One region of the Bradyrhizobium sp. Leaf396 genome, then DNA from elsewhere that is predicted to be linked to it. Evidence: predicted binding sites of a transcription regulator. Region 1 holds the regulator's gene; the other holds the start of a gene.
The links. Region 1 encodes LexA, which represses DNA repair genes until DNA is damaged. Its sites were predicted from a motif close to TGTTCNNNNTGTGTTCNG; they were not measured.
Positions count from the first base shown of each region.

Region 2: ASG57_RS05890 (PA0069 family radical SAM protein) is a predicted target of LexA. The motif match lies at 6,592-6,609, and genes of this name have one in related genera.

Region 1 is NZ_LMQJ01000064.1:269,534-277,493, forward strand. Features, by position in the region: gene ASG57_RS32585 (glutamine--tRNA ligase/YqeY domain fusion protein) at 1-668, shown strand, start outside; gene ASG57_RS32590 (nuclear transport factor 2 family protein) at 679-1,065, shown strand; gene ASG57_RS32595 (DUF2171 domain-containing protein) at 1,155-1,388, shown strand; gene ASG57_RS32600 (ComEC/Rec2 family competence protein) at 1,486-3,771, shown strand; gene ASG57_RS32605 (hypothetical protein) at 3,886-4,320, opposite strand; gene lexA (transcriptional repressor LexA) at 4,764-5,465, opposite strand; gene ASG57_RS32615 (molybdopterin molybdotransferase MoeA) at 5,643-6,854, opposite strand; gene ASG57_RS32620 (hypothetical protein) at 7,061-7,267, opposite strand; gene ASG57_RS32625 (HAD family hydrolase) at 7,423-7,960, opposite strand, start outside.
Region 2 is NZ_LMQJ01000004.1:207,939-215,898, forward strand. Features, by position in the region: gene ASG57_RS05865 (electron transfer flavoprotein-ubiquinone oxidoreductase) at 1-1,307, opposite strand, end outside; gene ASG57_RS05870 (uracil-DNA glycosylase) at 1,443-2,258, shown strand; gene ASG57_RS05875 (glycosyltransferase family 39 protein) at 2,270-3,778, opposite strand; gene rnhB (ribonuclease HII) at 3,980-4,852, opposite strand; gene ASG57_RS05885 (VOC family protein) at 4,927-5,382, opposite strand; gene ASG57_RS05890 (PA0069 family radical SAM protein) at 5,407-6,570, opposite strand; gene ASG57_RS05895 (phosphoketolase family protein) at 6,782-7,960, shown strand, end outside.

The DNA.
Region 1 (7,960 bases):
AGCTGAACCGCACGGCCCAGCGCCGCATGGCGGTGTTGAGGCCGCTGAAGGTCGTAATCGAGAATTATCCGGAAGGGCAGACCGAAGAGCTCGAGGCGATCAACCATCCCGACGACGCCAGCGCCGGCACGCGCAAGATCACTTTCGGCCGCGAGCTCTATATCGAGCAGGACGACTTCATGGAGAACCCGCCGAAGAAGTTCTTCCGCCTGTCGCCGGGCAACGAGGTGCGGCTGCGTTATGCCTATTTCGTCAAATGCACCGGCGTGATCAAGAACGACAAGGGCGAGGTGGTGGAGCTGCGCTGCACCTACGATCCCGCCACCAAGGGCGGCAACGCGCCCGACGGCCGCAAGGTCAAGGCCACCATGCACTGGCTGCCGGCCGCGACTTCGATGCCGGCGGAGATCCGCATCTACAACCAGCTTTTCGCCAATCCGACCCCAGACGCCTCCAATTTTGCAGCCGATCTCAATCCGAACTCGCTGCAGATTCTCTCCGACGCGCGGGTGGAGGCTTCCGTTGCCGAGAGCAATTCGACCGAGCCGATGCAGTTCGAGCGCCAGGGCTATTTCGTGCGTGACAAGGACTCGACGCCTGGCAAGCCGGTGTTCTCGCGCACCATCGGCCTGCGTGATACGTTTGCGAAGGAAGTCGCCAAAGGCTGAGGGAGCGGTCATGAGCAGTGAGGCCGGCGAGATCGTTTCCGCCATCATCTCGAAATGGTGCGCAGGCTTCGCAAAGCTCGACGCCTCGGCGCTGTCGTCGCTGTATTCGAAGAACGCGTTCTTCTTCGGCTCCAATCCGAAACTCTATCGGGGCAGGGACGGCGTCGCCGACTATTTCAACGGCCTGCCGCGCTGGCGCAAACCGAGCGCCGCGTTCTCGGATGTACAGGCGGCACAGTCGGGTCCCGACCTCATCAACATGGCTGCGACCATCTCATTCGATCTTGCCGGCGAGCGTGCCGATCTCATGGTCAAGATGAGCTGGGTGATCGTCCGGGAGGACGGCGACTGGAAGATCGTCAACCACCATGCCTCCTCGCAGGCGCCGCTGATCTGACGCGCCTCGCCGCACACAGGATCCTCATCAGGTGCTGGAAACGAACGTGGGACTGGTGCGTTGAGTGGGATCCAAACAGGGATCCGGCCATGCAGAACATTGCAGAGCATATGGAAGTGATCGGCGCCGACGGCGTTCATGTCGGCACCGTCGATCGCGTCGAGGGCAATCGCATCAAGCTGACCAAGAAGGACAGTGGCGAGGGCAGTCACAAGGGTCACCATCATTTCATCGACAAGGGCCTCGTTGCCGACGTCGAAGGCAACAAGGTCCGTCTGTCCGCCAAGGCGTCGGTGGCCGTGACGATGGAAGAGGAAAAGTAGGGCGCTCGGCCGCTCGTTCCTGATCTGTACCGCTATCTGAGCAGTCGCACCTTCCAGTAGCCTCGTCGCCCGTCGCGTATCGCAAGGTGCAGGGGGAATGGCGGAGCGGAGCCGGCCAGTGCGCTCCCAGGGAGTCGCCGGGACGTGGCCAGTCGGCCGTGTCGCGCCCGCTGGCGGCTTCGCGCCGGCTGACCTTGGCCTTTGGCCCGCCATCGTCGAGACGCTGCGCCGATGGGCCCGCGCCGAGGCGGGGCCCGGCCGGTTGTTGCCCTGGGTGCCGGTCGCCTTCGGGGGCGGGATTGCACTCTACTTCGCCGCGGATCACGAGCCTGTGCTGTGGGTCGTGGCAACGACAGCGGCCGCGCTGATGCTCGGCGCGGTGCTGCTGCGGCGGAGCCGCCTGTTCGCCCCCGCCATCATGATCGCAGCGGTCGCCGCCGGCTTTGCCGTCGCGACCTGGAAGACCGCGCGCGTCGCTCACACCGTTTTGGCAAAGCCGCTCTATTCGGTGTCGCTGTCGGGGTTCGTTGAAGCGCGGGACATCCGCGAGCGCACCGATCGTTTCGTGCTGCGCGTCACCGCGATGGAGGCGCAGCGCAGCGACATCAAGCTCGAGCGCGTGCGTCTTTCGGTTCGGAAGGGAACGGCACCGGAGGTCGGCAGCTTCGTGCAGCTGAAGGCCCGGCTGCTGCCGCCGATCTCGCCGGTGCGCCCCGGCAGCTATGATTTCTCACGCGACATGTTCTTCCAGGGCATCGGCGCCTCCGGCTTCGTGATGGGCACGATCACGGCGTCGACGCCGCCGGATGCCGGCGGCTTGCGGCTGCGCTACGCGGCTTTCATGCAGGGCCTGCGCGATGCGATCGACGGGCGCATCCGTGCCACGCTCGAAGGCGACAACCGAGCGATCGCGACGGCGCTGCTCACCGGCCGGCGTGATGCGATCACCGCGCCCGTCAACGACGCCATGTTCGTCTCGGGGCTGGGCCATGTGCTGTCGATCTCCGGCTACCACATGGCGGTCGTCGCCGGCGTCGTATTCTTCGCAGTGCGCGCGCTGCTGGCGTTGATCCCGGGACTGGCGGCCGGCTTCGCGATCAAGAAGTGGTCGGCGGCAGCGGCGCTGGTTGCGGCTGCGTTCTACCTGCTGCTTTCGGGCGCAGAGGTCGCGACGCAGAGGTCGTTCTTCATGACGGCGGTGGTGCTGATCGCCGTGATGGTGGACCGCCGCGCCATCACGTTCAGGACGCTTGCGGTGGCCGCACTGATCGTGCTCGCGGTCGCACCGGAGGCCCTGGTTCATCCCAGTTTTCAGATGTCATTTGCCGCAACGCTCGGGCTGGTGGCGCTGGTGCAGATCGGCATGCCGAACCTGCTCGCATCGCCCGATCATTCCGCAACGGCGCGGATCGCGCTGTGGGGCGGCCGCGAGATCGCGATATTGTTCCTGGCCTCCTTGATCGCCGGGCTTGCCACCACGCCTTATGCCGCCTTCCACTTCCACCGCGTGACGCCATACGGCGTGCTCGCCAATCTCGGCGCGATGCCGGTGGTCTCGGCGCTGGTGATGCCGGCCGGGCTGTTGGGGCTGCTCGCGGCGCCGTTCGGGCTCGACGGCGTGTTCTGGTGGCTGATGGGGATCGGCATCGACTGGATGGTCGCGGTCTCGCGCTGGGTGGAGGCATTGCCCGGCGCGGTCGGCCGCATTCCCGCGTTCGGGATCGCGCCGCTGATCGCGGCGAGCCTCGGGGTCATCGTGATGGGCCTGTTGCGCACGCCCTTGCGCTGGTCCGGTGCGCTGGTGCTGTTTGCCGCGATCATCTGGGGGCTGTCGGTGCGACAGCCCGATATCCTGATCGCCGGGGACGGCGCGAGCGTCGCCGTGCGGGGCAGGGACGGGCATCTGCATGTGATCCGCGCGAGCAGGGATGGCTTCCTGCTCAAGCAATGGCTGGCTGCCGACGGCGATCCCCGCGACGCCGGCAGTGCCTCGCTGGCCGACGGTGTGTCTTGCGACGCGTCCGGCTGCGTCACGGCCTTGGCTGACGGGCGCTTGGTCGCGCTTTCTCTCCGCATCGACGCGCTGGCGGACGATTGCAGCCGCGCCGCGCTGGTGGTGACGGCGCGGCCCGTGCCCCCTGATTGCGCGGCGATGGTCATCGACCGGCCGCGTCTGGCCAGTCAGGGTGCACTGGCTCTGACGCGGAGCGGCGAAGGCTTCTCGGTTCAGGCCGTGAGGGCGCGCAGCGCAAGCCGCCCCTGGTTGCCGGCGGGCGCCGGCGAGGGAGACTTCGACGGCAGCCTCGCGCCGAAGACGGCACTGCCCCGCAATCGGGACGCAACGCCATCGGATGCCGACTTGCAGGCTGACGATGGAGGATAGACGGGACCAGGCGAACCGACGGGCTTCCATGAACGCACCCATACCATCTCGCCGGCCGCGGCCGGCGATGGCATTTTGATCCTGGTTCTCGACCTCTCGGTCGGAACGACGGCTTCAGTCGATCGGCAGGCGGGTGATCGTCGACCGGGTCCCGGCGGCGATCTGCGGCTTGTGCTCGCGCTCGCCAATTGTCTGGGTCACCGGCAGCTGCAGCACGGTCGCGCGCTGGCCTTCGACCAGCTGTGTCACCAGCACGGACTTGCCGTCCGGGAATTCGATCGCGTCATGATGGCGATCGGGAATGTGCGGATCGATCTTGCCGAACTTGCCGACGCGGGAGTTGACGGTGCGCGTCCAGATCCAGCGGTTATCGTAACGGACGTTGTCGGCAAAAGCGAGCTCGGTGCCCGGCAGCAGGCAGACTGCGACGGAGAGATCGGCTTCAGACGCGAAGCCGCGCGTTGAGGTGCCGCGGAACGTTGTCGTGACGATGGTCTCGCCGACTTCGGCCGGGCGCGTCGCGATGGCATGCAGGCTGTAGTCACACATCGGGTGCTCCTCATGTGAAGATGACCCGCACCTCTTTGAGGCGCAGGCCTCCAACAGGGTGGAAGCACGCAACGCTCTGCTTCGTTGTAGGCAAATCTGCGGCTGCGTCCGCAGGCCGCGATCACATTATCTTTCCCCAATCCAATAGGAACAAAGCTCGCTTCGGAGCATTTTCGGCAGCCGCATACGATTGCTCTGCAGACGATGCGGCGATCGTGCAACAGCCACGCGACCCCGATGCTGCCATCAGCGCTGCTGCGCTTCCGCTCAAAGCGAACCGACGCGCGGTCGTCGCCTTGAATCGGCGGGGTGCGATGCTGCTCGCAAGCAAGCTTGAGACATCGCGCGGGAGAAAAAGGGGCCGGATAATCTGCGCAGAACCAGAAAACCATCCAGCCGGAGCGATCCTCATCCGCGCCACAAAGCTCGGACGCTGGATCCGCTCAGTACTTCCGGTAAAGCCCGATCAGCTTGCCCTGAATTTTCACGCGGTTCGGCGGCAGGATGCGGACCTCGTACGCGGCATTGGCAGGCTCGAGCGCGATCGAGGCACCGCGGCGGCGGAAGCGCTTGAGCGTGGCCTCCTCGTCATCGATCAGCGCCACCACGATGTCACCGGTATTGGCACTCTCGTTGCGCTGGATCAGAGCCATGTCGCCGTCGAGGATGCCGGCCTCGACCATCGAATCGCCGCGTACCTCGAGCGCATAATGCTCGCCTGAGCCGAGCATGTCAGGCGGCACGCTGATGGTGTGGCTCCGGGTCTGCAACGCCTCGATCGGCGTGCCGGCTGCGATGCGCCCCATCACGGGCACCGCAACGGGACGCTCGCCTTCGTCCGCAGGCGGGCTGGACGTGGGGCGTATCCTCCCGAGATTGCCCTCGATGACGCTAGGCGTGAAGCCGCGGCGGCTGCCGGCAGCGGCCTGGAGCTCCGGCAGCTTGATCACCTCGATGGCACGGGCGCGGTTTGGCAGGCGGCGGATGAAGCCGCGTTCCTCGAGCGCCGTGATCAGGCGATGGATGCCTGACTTCGAGCGCAGGTCGAGCGCATCCTTCATCTCATCGAAGGATGGCGGCACGCCGCTTTCCTTCAGACGTTCGCTGATGAACCGCAGAAGCTCGTATTGTTTGCGCGTCAACATCTCGACCAAAGTCCCCCGGTTGATGTCGTTCGATTCCGAGACGATGAATTTCGGCGATAAGGCCGCTACATCTCGAAACAAATCATGAACGGACACTATATGTTCGATATGTGTTCCGCAACTGCTTAATTTACGGTGAACGGGGCGGAGTTCGCGGAATGCGTGTGGCCCCGCAGCTCAGGCCGGAAGCCGCAGCACCACGCAGGGCGTGCCGGCTTCGGCCTTCGGCGCGAACGGTGCGCGCACGAGAAGTAGCTGTGCCGCAGCAAGATTCGCAAGCAGCGAGGAGTCCTGATGGCTCACGGGAACAGCAACGAGCGCGCCGTCGTCGCGCAGCTCCAGGCGTGCGCGCAGATAATCCTCGCGCTGGTCGTTGGCAGCGAGATCGCGACCCAGCACGGCGTGCTCGCGCTGATGATGAATCATCGAGCGGCCCGAGAGCGCACGAATCAGCGGCACCATGAACAGGAAGGCGCACACGTAAGATGATACGGGATTGCCGGGCAGGCCGATCACGCGCATCGCGCCGAGCCGGCCGTGCATCATCGGCTTGCCGGGCCGAATCGCAATCTTCCAGAACGCCATCGAGATGCCTTCGTCCCTCAGCGCCTGCTGGACCAGGTCGTGGTCGCCGACCGACGCTCCACCGGTGGTGATCAGGATGTCGGCACCGCTCTCGCGGGCGCGGCGGATGCCGGCGGACGTGGACTCCAGCGTATCGGCGGCAACGCCGAGATCGATGGTCTCGGCGCCCTCGCTGCGCGCGAGCGCGTGCAGGGCGTAGCCGTTGGAGTAGACGATCTGGCCGGGACCGGGCGTGCTGCCCGGCGCCACCAGTTCGTCGCCGGTGGCAAGGATCGCGACCTTCGGACGGCGGCAGACGGCGAGCTGCGGGTGATTCATTGCCGCGGCCAGCGCCAGATCGCGCTCGGTGAGGCGGGTTCCCTTGCGCAGCAGCACGTCGCCCTCGCGGAAGTCGACGCCGGCGGGGCGAATGTGACGGCCGGGAATTGCGGCCTCCTTGATCGTGATGAGCTTGCCCTCGGCGATCGTGTCCTCCTGGATCACAACCGCGTCGGCGCCATCGGGAACGACGCCGCCCGTGAAGATTCGTACGGCTTCGCCGACGCCGACCCTTCCAGCGAACGGACGGCCCGCTGCGACCTCGCCCGTTACCGTCAGCCTGGAATCGATCGTGGCCGCATCGGCCGCCCGCACTGCATAGCCGTCCATCGCCGACATCGCCTCAGGCGGTTGCGTGCGCCGCGCCGCGACGTCGCGCGCGAGCACGCGATGGTAGGCCCCCTCGAGGGAAACCGTTTCTTCGGCCAGCGGCTCGGCGCCGGCCAGCACCGCCGCGAGCGCGTCAGAAACCGGCATCAGGGCCACGGGCGGAAACTCCTGCTGAGCAGATCGCTAATGCGGCGAGAGTTCTAGCGGAGTGCGAACGCGAGGCAAAGCGGGAAGCAGGATGATTTATCCTGCGTCATCAATGAGGCTCAACTCCGCCTGGGCATGGTCCGGAAGGTGAGACAGACCGGCATGAGGATGGCCACGGCGAGCACGAGAAGAACGAGCGCCGCGGCCAACGTCGGTCAACTCCCGCTTGGTCGGCCCCAGCCGTCGTTCGAGGCGACGTCGGGCGCTTTGGGGCCTTGATCCTTGTCTGGCAGAGGGTCGGCCTGGGACTTCAGGTCGGCGGCCTTGCTGATCAGCTTGGCGGAAAGTTCAGAATCCGAGGTGGTTCTGGCGAATTCAAGCAGCAGAGAAGCCTGCCTGGTGAGATAGGTTTTGCCCAGCACGTGGATAAGTCCAATGTAGAAGTCCCAACGGACTCATGAGTCCGTTGGGTGGTATTCTGTTCCGGGAACTCCGTATAAAAATGCACAAAGGCCTCGGGTTCCTGAGCTGCGCCAATCCAGTTCCGGGAACCGTGTCGTGACGCCTGCAGGGGGTTTCAGATACCCAGGGCCCTCAATGCGTTGCCGACATCGCGCGGCGACGTCACATGGACGGCGGTCAGGCCGCGCGCCCGTGCGCCTTCGATATTCTCTGCCAGATCATCGAAGAACACAATGCGCTCCGCCGGCACGCCGATCGCCGCCACGACGTGATCGAATGCCTCGGCATCCGGTTTGCGCAGGCCGATGCTGGACGACAAATACAGTTCGCGGAAATGGCCGAGCACGCTGGCATATTCCTTCGAGAAATAGTCCACATGCGGCCGATTGGTGTTGGAAAAGGCATAGAGCGGCATCAGTTTCGCCGCGCGCGGCAGCAGCTCGGCGATGTCAGGCATCTCCCCGGCGAAGATCGCGTTCCAGCCTTCCAGGAATTGCGCGTCCGAGATGCCGATTCCGAGTGAAGCACGCAGCGAGGCGAAATAGTCCTCGTCACTGATCTTCCCGATCTCGTGCAGCCGGTAGGCCTCGTCGCGCACATAGCGCGCGACGATGGCCTCCGGCTGGCAACCGGCATGCCCTGCCCAGCAGGCG
Region 2 (7,960 bases), on a different contig from region 1:
GGATCGAGCGTGGCGCGATCATGCTTGAGATGGGACTGCGTGCCGAACAGCGAAGCGCCGAACAGCGTGTTGCACCACATGTCGAAGCCGCCGAGCGCGACGCCGAGCACGGTGCCGAACTTCGACCACAGCGGCTTGACGTTGCGGACCAGGAACAGATCCTTGCCCACGGAGGACGAACGCCACGCATTCTCGTACTCGACGACTTCGTCGTTGGCGCGCTCGGCCGCGAGCGCACTGGCGACGTGTTCCGCGGCGAGCATGCCGGTGCCCATTGCATTGTGCACACCCTTGATGCGCGGCACATTGACGAAGCCGGCCGCGCAGCCGATCAGCGCACCGCCAGGGAAGCTGAGCTTCGGCACCGACTGATAGCCGCCCTCGGTGATTGCGCGGGCGCCGTAAGCGAGCCGCTTGGCGCCTTCGAAGGTGCCGCGGATCGAGGGATGGGTCTTGAAGCGCTGAAACTCGTCGAACGGCGAGAGATAGGGATCGTCGTAGTTGAGATGCACGACGAAGCCGACGGCGACGAGATTGTCGTCGTAGTGATAGAGGAACGAGCCGCCGCCCGTCTTCATATCGAGCGGCCAGCCGAAGGAATGCTGGATCATTCCCTTCTGGTGCTTGGCGGGATCGATCTGCCAGACCTCCTTGAGGCCGATGCCGAACTTCGGCGGCTCGCTCTTGGCATCGAGCGCAAACTTGTTGATGAGCTGCTTGGTCAGGCTTCCGCGGGCGCCTTCGGCGAACAGCGTATACTTGCCGAGCAATTCCATGCCGCGGGTGAAGGAGTCCTTCGGCTTGCCGTCGCGGCCGACGCCCATGTCGCCGGTGGCGATGCCCTTGACCTTGCCCTCCTCGTCATAGAGCACCTCGGCGGCGGCAAAGCCGGGATAGATCTCAACCCCCAGCGCCTCGGCCCTGCGCGCCAGCCAGCGGCAGACATTGCCGAGCGAGCCGATGTAGCAGTGATGATTGTTCATCAGCGGCGGCATCATGAAGTTCGGCAGCTTGATCGCACCGCCAGCCGTCATCCAGTAGAAGCGGTCGTCCTTCACCTCAGTCTTGAGCGGACAGTCCGAATCCTCTCGCCAGTCCGGGATCAGCTTGTCGAGCCCGGCCGGATCGATCACGGCGCCCGAGAGAATGTGCGCGCCGACCTCGGAGCCCTTCTCCACCACGACGACGTTGAGATCGGCATTGAGCTGCTTCAGCCGGATCGCGGCCGACAGACCCGAGGGGCCGGCGCCGACGATGACGACGTCGAATTCCATGGATTCGCGCGGGGGAAGTTCTTCGATGCTCATCTGATCTCAGCCCTTGAGACGGTCCTCGGTCGTTTGCGCCTCCTTGTTTCCGATTTTTCCGGGTAGGACAACCTCGGAAATGCATTCCGCTGGGATGCAAGGCCGCCCAAGGTGGTATAAAAGTCAGACTTTCCCATGATCCCCGAGCCCGCACCCACCGTCCGAGAGCTTCTCGCCTTCTATCTGGAGGCCGGGGTCGACTGCGCGCTCGCGGAGGAACCGATCGACCGCCTGGCGGAATTGGACGTCCCGCCACCGGCTCCACGTGCGGCACCTCCGGTCGAAGCGCCGCGGCCGGTCGTCGCGCCCGCAGTGATGCGGGGCGAAGCTGCCCCTGCACCCGATGTCGCGATCGCGTCCGCTCGCGAGGCCGCGCGCACTGCGCCGACACTGGAGGCGTTGCGCGAGCTGATGCAGGGCTTTGAAGGCTGTGCGCTGAAGCACACGGCGACGCGGCTGGTGTTCGCCGACGGCAATCCGCAGGCGCGCATCATGTTCGTCGGCGAAGCTCCGGGGCGCGACGAGGATATCGAAGGGCTCCCCTTCGTCGGACGTAGCGGCAAGCTGCTCGACCTCATGATCGGCGCGATCGGGCTAAACCGCACCACCGCCTACATCGCCAACGTCATTCCGTGGCGGCCGCCCGGCAACCGCACGCCGACGCCGCAGGAGACGCAAATCTGCCTGCCCTTCATCAAGCGCCACATCGAGCTCGTGAACCCCGACGTGCTGGTGACACTCGGCAATCCCTCGACGCAGACGCTGCTCGGAACGCGCGAGGGCATCATGCGCACCCGCGGTCGTTGGTTCGACTATGACACAGGTGGCCGCACCATCCGCGCGCTGCCGACGTTCCACCCGGCGTATCTGTTGCGCTCGCCATCGTACAAGCGGCTCGCCTGGCAGGATCTGCGCGCGATCGCGAAGGTGCTGGCCCAAGGGGCCGTGTAACTACTCCAGGCCTACGTCCCCTTCGGCCGCACGATGGCCCAGCCGATGCGCAGCAGCTGCTGGCGGCCGGTGACCAGCCATTCGAAGGCGCGCGGCACTTCCGGCACGATGTCCGGGAATCGTTTGAGAATGTCCGGCGGCGGCGTGCCGGCGGTGTCGGAAGCGCGCCAGACCACGACGCCGCCGGTCTCGCTGAATTTGGTCTGATTCATCCACGGCGTGCGCGCAGGGTCGGCGTCGATGAAGAGGTGCGGCCGGCCGGAATGCAGCGCGATCAGGCTGGCAAGCTGGGTTTCGCCGGCGACGGCGCGCAGGCGATGGTTGGTGCGGCGGGCAAAGCTCTCATCGAAGAAGTCCGAGATCGCCCGCGCTGGCATCGAGGTCGCAATCTCGTTGGCGCCCGTCCAGGGCAAGAACAGGACGGCGAGCACCATGCCGGCGGCGGGCGCCACGACGGCCGCAGTCCATACCGTGCGCAGCATCCGTGTGCGGCGCATGGCGATGAGATCTCCGGCCGTAACGACCACGGCAAGTCCGGACATGATCAGCACGACACCGGGCCCGCCGACGACGGCGTCGATTCCTAGCAGGCTCGAGATCAGCACGGCTCCGAGCGGCGTAGCCAGCGCGAAGTAAAAGACGAAGCTGCGCGCAAGCGGCTCGACCGGCGGGCGGTAGATGATCGGCGGCTCCTCGCCCTTGCCGGCGAACAGGCCGGTGTTGAGGAAGGTCAGCGCCGGGATGGCGGCCGCCCCGAGCGCCAGCCCGCCCAACAGCCAGGCCGCGTGCAGCGCGCGGGCTTTTAGCTCCGATACTTGCGGCAGTGCCGGCATGGTCAATGTCTCGGCACGCACCAGCCACACCGCATAGGGCAGTGCCAGCACCGCGACAACGATCAGCGCAAACAGCGGATCGAGCCCGCGCAGCGTTCGGCGGCCCCCGGCGGTCGAGAGCGCGAAGACGACGATCAGCAGGAGGAGAAAGATCGCCGCAGGTGTGGTCAGCAGCAACAGCCCCGCTTCGATCGACCAGGCGAACCAGGCATTGCCGCGACGTTGACCGATGATCTGCCAGGAGTGCAGCAGCAACAGCGCCCAGAGCGGCCGCGCCAGCACCAAAGGGCCGAAGTCGAGCGCAGGCGAGGAGAAGGCCAGCACCGTCATGGTCAGCAGCACGGCGAGCACCGCCTGCTGCGAACCGACCACGGCGCGTGAGAGATGATAGAGTGCGATGAAGGCCGCGATCTCGCAGAGCTGGGCGAGCACATAGACGCCGAACATGTGGCCGCCGGCGGCGCGATAGGCGATGTCAGCGAGCCAGACCGGCAGCGGCGGGCCGAGATCGGTGCCGACCTGGTATTCCCTGCCGAAGGCCAGGAGGGTCGCGAGGTTGCCGGGCGGGCTGCGATAGAACACCAGCGCCACAAACAGCCACATCGCGGCCTGCAGCAGCACGGCGATCCAGACGATCAGCCGCGGCCGGGCGCGAATGAGCTCGATGACCAGGGAGGTAAACCGCATGCAACGTCCGAAAGATGCAGCCAGTCCAGCCGGCCCTATTCGCTCACATCTGTTTTGATAAAGGGCGTCACACGCTGTGGCAACGACGGTTTGCTCGTCATGCCCGGGCTTGTTGCGGCCATCCACGTTCTTCGTGCCGCGGAAAGACGCGATGGCCGGGTCAAGCCCGGCCCTGACGATGGAGAAGCTGTCGAGCCAACCCTAGAGGCTGGCAGCCGCGTCAATCTCGACGCTCGCCTCCACCTGCACCTCTGCATCGACCACCGAGAACAGATCCTGCACCGGCTCGACGGTCCACGGCATGTGCTTGGCGCGGGCGGCGGCGACGGGGGCGAAGAAGCTGCGGTGGTGAATGGAGGGGCCGAGACGATCGAGAGCGTCGAGATGCTCGGGCACGGCGTAGCCCTTGTGCTGCTCGAAACCGTAGCCGGGGCAGTCCTGCGCCAGCGCGCACATCAGCCGGTCGCGGGTGACCTTGGCGATGATGGACGCCGCTGCGATCGACAGCACGATACCATCGCCGCCGATCACGGCCTCGCAGTCGCATTCGGTGTCGAGCCGGTCGCGGCCGTCGACGAAGACGTGCCTCGGCGGCTCGGGCAGTGCGACCACCGCGCGCTTCAGCGCCCACAGCGAGGCACGCAGAATATTGTCGCGGTCGATCCGGGCGGGCGAGGCGACGGCGACCGACACCTGCGCGCTGGCGCAGATCTTGTCGAACAGCTTCTCGCGCTCCCCGGCGGTCAGCCGCTTGGAATCGTCGATGCCGCGCGGGATGCGGTCGGGATCGATAATCACCGCCGCCGCCACCACGGGGCCGGCAAGCGGTCCGCGACCGGCCTCGTCGCACCCCGCGACCGGCCAGATGCCGCGCTTGATCAGCGCGCGCTCACGCCGGAAGCTGGGGGGAGCAATGGCGATGATCCCTCTCTTGCCAACAGCAAGCTTCGGAGCCTTGCCCGTAGAGGTCTTGGCCGCAGGCGTCTTGGCCGCCTTCGCAGGCGCAACCTTCCCCGCAGCCTCCTTCTTGGGCGCGTCTTTGGCTGGGTTCCTGGCGGACTTGTCCCGAATCATGGCCGGATCGTGCGCAAGGCGCTTCGCCAGCGCAACCGGGAACCCAGGGTAATTCCCGCTATTCAGGCTGCGCCCTACTCCGCCAGATGCACACGCCGGTCGTCGCCCACCTCGATGCCCGGCGCGACCACCACTTCCCAGGCATGTGCGTCGGGATCGGCAAAATAGCCGGAATAGCCGCCGTAGTGGGTCTCGTGCGCGGCTTTCAGCAAGGAGGCCCCCTTCCTGAGGGCAAAGGCCAACACCGCATCGACCTCCTCCCGCGTCCGGCAGTTCCATGCGAGCGTCACGCCACGAAAGGCCGCCGGCCGCGGCTGGTCCGGCAAGGTCGCGTCTGCCGCGAGCTGATCCCACGGATACAAGGCGAGCACCGCCCCACCGGTATCGTAGAATGCGACCGCCTCCCCCGTTACCTTCAGCCGGCGTGAGAAGCCGAGCGCGTCGTAAAAGGCGATGCTGGCGCGGATGTCGCTCACACCCAGCGTGATGACGGTCAGCCGCGGCACAGGCACGGCGAGCTCCTTAACCATGCGACACCTATTGCACGTGTCCGCTCAAAACAGGCTGAGCTGATCGCCGTTCCGCTTCGGCCGCGCGAAATGATCCGTCGTCAGCTTCGAGCGCCGCTTGTTGAGGCCGAGCCTTTCGCAGGCGATCTCAAAACGGCGGCCGATGGTCCAAGCCATCGGTCCGGTGCCCTTCATCCGCTCGCCCCATTTCGCATCGTAGTCGCGTCCGCCACGCATGTCGCGGATCAGCGTGAAGACGTGACGATAGCGGTCCGGATAGTTCGCCATCAGCCATTCGCGGAAGAGATCGCGGACCTCGAGCGGCAGCCGAAGCAGCACATAGGCGGCTTCCTTGACGCCGGCGTGGGCCGCAGCATCGAGGATCCGCTCGATCTCCGAATCATTCAGCGCGGGAATCACGGGCGCAACCATCACGGTCGTCGGAATGCCGGCCTCCGAGAGCTGCTTCAATGCCTCGAGCCGCTTTGATGGTGTCGAGGCCCGCGGCTCCATGGTGCGCGCCAGCTTCGGATCGAGCGAGGTCACGGAGATTGCGACCTTGGCCAGATTGCGCTTGGCCATCCGCGCGAGAATGTCGATGTCGCGCACCACCAGGGCTGATTTGGTGACGATGCCGACCGGATGGCCGGCGCGTTCCAGCACCTCGAGGATGCCGCGCATGATCTTTCGCTCGCGCTCGATCGGCTGGTACGGATCGGTGTTGGTGCCGATTGCGATCATCCGCGGCTCATAGCCTGACGCGGCGAGCTCCTTTTCGAGCAGCGCCGGCGCCTCGGGCTTGGCGAACAGCTTGGATTCGAAGTCCAGCCCTGGCGACAGGCCGAGGTAGGCGTGAGTCGGCCGCGCGAAGCAATAGACGCAGCCGTGCTCGCAGCCGCGATAGGGATTGATGGAGCGGTCGAAGCCGATGTCGGGCGAGTCGTTGCGGGTGATCACCTTGCGTGAGGTGTCGATGGCGACCGTGGTCTTGAAGGGCGGCAGCTGTTCCAGGCTCTGCCAGCCGTCATCGAAGGCGACGCGGGCCTCGGGCTCGTAGCGGCCGCTGACGTTGGACTGGGCGCCCCGCCCTCGCCGGCGCACGCGGTCGATGGCGACGCCAAGCTCCGGGAAATCTGAAGGCGCACCCGCCGGCTCGGAGGGCGCCGTGACCGGCGGGTGCTTGAGAGCATGAGAGGATGCTGGACTCATGAAGCCAAGATAGCACGCCATGGGAACAAATCAAGAACGCAAACCAAAAACGTGAAAACAACCCCATGCACAGTAGCTGCCCAAATTTCGGGCGCGCGCCTTTGACGTCTCGCAACATGCCTGTCACGACGATTTCGTTTCATCCAAGCACTGGGATCAATCGTCCCGGAACAAAGTTGGTGACGATCGCTGGGTGAAAGCCGACGGGAACATGACAATTCAACGAAAAGCGGCCGCCGCGACCGGCGACCTCGATCTGCTCGATCGCTATTGGCGCGCCGCCAACTACCTCTCCGTCGGGCAAATCTACCTGCTCGACAATCCGCTGCTGCGCGAGCCACTACGGCCCGAACACATCAAGCCGCGTCTGCTCGGCCATTGGGGCACGACGCCTGGCCTGAACTTCATCTATGCCCATCTCAATCGCGTCATCTGCGCGCTGGATCTCAACGTCATCTACGTCTGCGGTCCCGGCCATGGCGGCCCCGGCATGGTTGCCAACACCTATCTGGAAGGCAGCTACAGCGAGATTTATCCCGACGTCGCGCGCGATGCGGACGGAATGCGCAAGCTGTTCAGGCAGTTCTCCTTCCCCGGAGGCATCCCGAGTCATGCGGCGCCGGAAACGCCCGGCTCGATCCATGAGGGCGGCGAGCTCGGTTACGCGCTGGTGCACGCCTATGGCGCGGCGTTCGACAATCCCGACTTGATCGTCGCCTGCGTCGTTGGCGACGGCGAGGCCGAGACCGGCCCGCTGGCCGCGTCCTGGCATTCGAACAAGTTCCTGAGCCCGGCCCATGACGGCGCGGTGCTGCCTATCCTGCATCTCAACGGCTACAAGATCGCAAATCCCACCGTCCTGGGACGGATGCCCGACAGCGAGATCCGTGATCTCTTCCGCGGTTTCGGCCATGAGCCGCTATTCGTCGAAGGCGACGACCCCAAATTGATGCACCAGGCCATGGCCGATGCGCTCGACGTCGCGTTCGTCAGCATCCGCTCGATCCAGCAGCATGCGCGGGACGGACGCAGAAGCGTCGAGCGGCCGCGCTGGCCGATGATCGTGCTGCGCAGCCCGAAGGGCTGGACCGGTCCGAAGGAGGTGGACGGCAAGAAGGTCGAAGGGTTTTGGCGCGCGCATCAGGTGCCCGTTTCAGCGTGCCGCGAGAACCCGGCGCATCTGAAGATCCTCGAGGACTGGATGCGCAGCTACCAGCCCGAAGAGCTGTTCGATGCCAGCGGAGCGCTCATTCCCGAGCTTCAAGCGCTCGCGCCCGAAGGTGTCAGGCGCATGGGCGCCAATCCACATGCCAATGGTGGCCTGCTCAAGAAAGAGCTGAAGCTGCCGGACTTTCGCAGCTTCGCCGTGGACGTTCCACAGCCCGGCGAA